DNA from 2 places in the Streptomyces sp. NPDC036813 genome. Region 1 is predicted to be linked to the other one. Evidence: predicted binding sites of a transcription regulator. Region 1 holds the regulator's gene; the other holds the start of a gene.
The links. Region 1 encodes HrcA, which represses chaperone genes, less so after heat shock. Its sites were predicted from a motif close to TTNGCACTCNGNNNNNCNGAGTGCNAA; they were not measured.
Positions count from the first base shown of each region.

Region 2: a site for HrcA is predicted at 589-615, ahead of groL (chaperonin GroEL). Genes of this name have one in related genera too.

Region 1 covers NZ_JBVJPV010000009.1:37,771-39,971, reverse strand. The annotation lists gene dnaJ (molecular chaperone DnaJ) at 1-586, opposite strand, end outside; gene hrcA (heat-inducible transcriptional repressor HrcA) at 587-1,603, opposite strand; gene ACZ67Q_RS19620 (MBL fold metallo-hydrolase) at 1,754-2,201, shown strand, end outside.
Region 2 covers NZ_JBVJPV010000011.1:171,700-173,900, reverse strand. The annotation lists gene ACZ67Q_RS23315 (cold-shock protein) at 255-458, shown strand; gene groL (chaperonin GroEL) at 775-2,201, shown strand, end outside.

The sequences.
Region 1 (2,201 bases):
CGATCGTGCCGAAGCCCTGGCACTGCGGGCACGGCCGCGAGGTCATGACCTGGCCCAGGAAGGACCGGGTGACCTGCGAGACCTCACCGCGGCCGCGGCACATGTCACACGTCTGCGCGGAGGTGCCCGGCGCGGCACCCTCACCCGAGCAGGTGGAACAGACGATCGCGGTCTCGACCTGGATGTCCTTCGTGGTGCCGAAGGCCGCCTCGTCGAGTTCGACCTCGACCCGGATCATCGCGTCCTGGCCCCGGCGGGTACGCGAGCGCGGTCCGCGCTGCGACGCCGTACCGAAGAACGCGTCCATGATGTCCGAGAAGTTCCCGAAGCCGCCCGCGCCGAAGCCACCCGCGCCGGCGCCGCCGGACTGCGAGAGCGGGTCGCCGCCGAGGTCGTAGACCTGCTTCTTCTGCGGGTCCGACAACACCTCGTAGGCGGCGTTGATCTCCTTGAACCGCTCCTGCGTCTTCGGATCGGGGTTGACGTCCGGGTGCAGCTCGCGAGCGAGCCGCCTGAACGCCTTCTTGATCTCATCCTGCGACGCGTCGCGGCGCACGCCGAGTACGGCGTAGTAGTCCGTGGCCACTTACGACTCCGCCAGGATCTGTCCGACGTACCGTGCCACTGCGCGTACCGCTCCCATCGTTCCCGGGTAGTCCATGCGGGTCGGTCCGACCACGCCGAGCTTGGCGACAGCCTCGCCGCCCGAACCGTAGCCGACCGACACGACGGACGTGGAGTTGAGTCCTTCGTGGGCGTTCTCATGACCGATACGGACGGTCACGCCCGGATCCTTCGCCTCGCCGAGCAGCTTCAGGAGGACGACCTGCTCCTCCAGAGCCTCCAGCACCGGCCGGATCGTGAGGGGGAAGTCGTGCGAGAACCGCGTCAGATTGGCGGTGCCGCCGATCATCAGCCGTTCCTCGTTCTCCTCGACGAGCGTCTCCAGCAGCGTGGACAGCACCGTCGAGACCGTGCCGCGGTCCTCCAGCTCGAAGGCCTCCGGCAGGTCCTCCACCAGCTTCGGCACGTCCGTGAACCGGCGGCCCGCGATCCGGCTGTTCAGCCGGGCCCGCAGATCCGCCAGCGAGGTCTCGCCGAAGGGTGCCGGGCAGTCCACCATCCGCTGCTCCACCCGGCCGGTGTCGGTGATCAGCACCAGCATCACCCGCGCGGGCGCGAGCGACAGCAGCTCCACGTGCCGCACGGTCGAACGGGTCAGCGACGGGTACTGCACGACGGCCACCTGCCGCGTGAGCTGCGCCAGCAGCCGCACGGTGCGGGCCACCACGTCGTCGAGATCGACGGCGCCCTCCAGGAAGTTCTGGATCGCGCGCCGCTCCGGCCCGGTCATCGGCTTCACACCGGCCAGCTTGTCGACGAACAGCCGGTAGCCCTTGTCGGTGGGGATGCGCCCCGCGCTGGTGTGCGGCTGCGCGATGTACCCCTCGTCCTCCAGGGCCGCCATGTCGTTGCGGACGGTCGCCGGGGAGACGCCGAGGTTGTGCCGCTCCGTGAGTGCCTTCGAACCGACCGGCTCCTCGGTGCCCACGTAGTCCTGGACGATGGCGCGCAGCACCTGAAGCCGTCGTTCACTCAGCATGGCGCACACCTCCAGAAGTCTTCCCTCGTATCGTCCCTGGCACTCTGCGCGTCCGAGTGCCAGACGTCCCCGGGCCAGTGTACGGCGGTGGGGTACGCCCCCGGCAAGGCTGGTCATACTGCGCGGCCGGTTGGGGCTAGCGTCGCGGGTATGACGGTGACTTGGGAAGAGCTGGGGTGGGAACGGCTGACGGCCCGGGTCGGGCGGTGCCGGCTGCCGGGCTGGGACTGCACGGCGGGGCTGGTCGTCGGCGCCGGTGCGGCGCTGGTGATCGATGCCGGATCCAGCCCCGTGGAGGGGGCCCGGCTGCGCTCCGAGGCCGAGCGGCTCGCCGGTCACGGTGTGACCCATCTCGCGCTCACCCATCCCCACTTCGACCACGTCTTCGGCGCGGCGGCGTTCGAGAGCGCCGAGGTCTTCGGCGCCGTCGGGATCGAGTCGGCACTCACCCTGCGCGGGCGCGAGGAGCTGCGCGCGGACGCGGTGTCCAACGGCCTGGATCCGCTGAGCGCCCAGGAGGCGGCGGCGGCGCTCGTACCGGCCCGGCACCACGTCAGCGGCGAGTGGACGCTCGATCTCGGCGGCGGCCGCCAGGTGC
Region 2 (2,201 bases), on a different contig from region 1:
CGCGGGTCTTTTGTCTTTTTTGCCCCCTTTGTGTGGCCCGACTTGCTCGGAATTCAGGTGAATTCTCGCGAGATTTCGGACCGGGCTCGTCCAGAATTCTCGTCCGATTGACCTGTTGCAGACGGCAGTTGGACAGATACATTCAGCCGCGGTCGACGCGTTCCGGCGCACGCCCCCTTCCATCGGGGGGCGAGGTCTGACCCGGATCCGCGAAGTGTGGATCTGTGCAAGGGCCAGTAATAGGGGAGTTAGGCATGGCTCAGGGCACCGTCAAGTGGTTCAACGCGGAGAAGGGCTACGGCTTCATCGCGGTCGACGGTGGTGCGGACGTCTTCGTCCACTACAGCGCCATCCAGATGGACGGCTACCGCACCCTGGAAGAGGGCCAGCGGGTCGAGTTCGAGATCTCGCAGGGCCAGAAGGGTCCGCAGGCCGACATGGTTCGCGTCACCGCCTGAACGTTCATTCACGCACGAAGGGCCCGCACCTCGCACAGGGTGCGGGCCCTTCCGCGTGCCCGGGCACGTCCGGACGGCGCCGGGGGCGTGTTCGCGGGCGGCTGATCCACCGCCCGGACCCCGTCAGGCGCTTGCACTCGACCATGCCGAGTGCTAATCATTGCGTTAGCACTCTGAAGGTGAGAGTGACAACGTAAGGACCGGGTCGGTGAGGCCGGGGCCGGGCGGGGCAAGGAACCCGCGGGTCTTGGTCGTCCGTCGCGGGCGCGGGCGCGGTCCGAAGTAATCACCCCCAGTCCTGGAGGGACCACTTCACATGGCCAAGATCATCGCGTTCGACGAGGAGGCGCGGCGCGGCCTCGAGCGCGGCATGAACCAGCTCGCGGACGCCGTGAAGGTGACGCTCGGCCCCAAGGGCCGCAACGTCGTCCTCGAGAAGAAGTGGGGCGCGCCCACGATCACCAACGATGGTGTGTCCATCGCCAAGGAGATCGAGCTCGAGGACCCGTACGAGAAGATCGGCGCCGAGCTGGTCAAGGAAGTCGCCAAGAAGACGGACGACGTCGCCGGTGACGGTACGACCACCGCGACCGTGCTCGCCCAGGCCCTGGTCAAGGAAGGCCTGCGCAACGTCGCCGCCGGCGCCAACCCGATGGCTCTGAAGCGCGGTATCGAGAAGGCCGTCGAGGCCGTCTCCGCCGCCCTGCTGGAGCAGGCGAAGGACGTCGAGACCAAGGAGCAGATCGCCTCCACGGCCTCCATCTCCGCCGCCGACACCCAGATCGGCGAGCTGATCGCCGAGGCGATGGACAAGGTCGGCAAGGAAGGCGTCATCACCGTCGAGGAGAGCAACACCTTCGGCCTGGAGCTCGAGCTCACCGAGGGCATGCGCTTCGACAAGGGCTACATCTCCGCCTACTTCGCGACCGACATGGAGCGCATGGAGGCGGTGCTCGAGGACCCGTACATCCTCATCGCCAACTCCAAGATCTCCTCGGTCAAGGACCTGCTCCCGCTGCTGGAGAAGGTCATGCAGTCGGGCAAGCCGCTGCTGATCATCGCCGAGGACGTCGAGGGCGAGGCCCTGTCGACCCTGGTCGTCAACAAGATCCGCGGCACCTTCAAGTCCGTCGCCGTCAAGGCCCCGGGCTTCGGCGACCGCCGCAAGGCCATGCTCGGCGACATCGCCATCCTCACGGGCGGCGAGGTCATCTCCGAGGAGGTCGGCCTCAAGCTGGAGAACGCGACCCTGGACCTCCTGGGCCGCGCCCGCAAGGTCGTCATCACCAAGGACGAGACCACCATCGTCGACGGTGCCGGCTCCTCGGACCAGGTCGCGGGCCGCGTGAACCAGATCCGCGCCGAGATCGAGAACAGCGACTCCGACTACGACCGCGAGAAGCTGCAGGAGCGCCTGGCGAAGCTCGCCGGCGGTGTCGCGGTCATCAAGGCCGGTGCCGCCACCGAGGTGGAGCTCAAGGAGCGCAAGCACCGCATCGAGGACGCCGTCCGCAACGCCAAGGCGGCCGTCGAGGAGGGCATCGTCGCCGGTGGTGGCGTGGCCCTGCTGCAGACCACCCACGTCTTCGACAAGCTCGAGCTCGACGGTGACGAGGCGACCGGCGCCCAGGCCGTGAAGCTCGCGCTCGAGGCCCCGCTGAAGCAGATCGCGGTCAACGCCGGCCTCGAGGGCGGCGTCGTGGTGGAGAAGGTGCGCAACCTGACCCCGGGTCACGGCCTGAA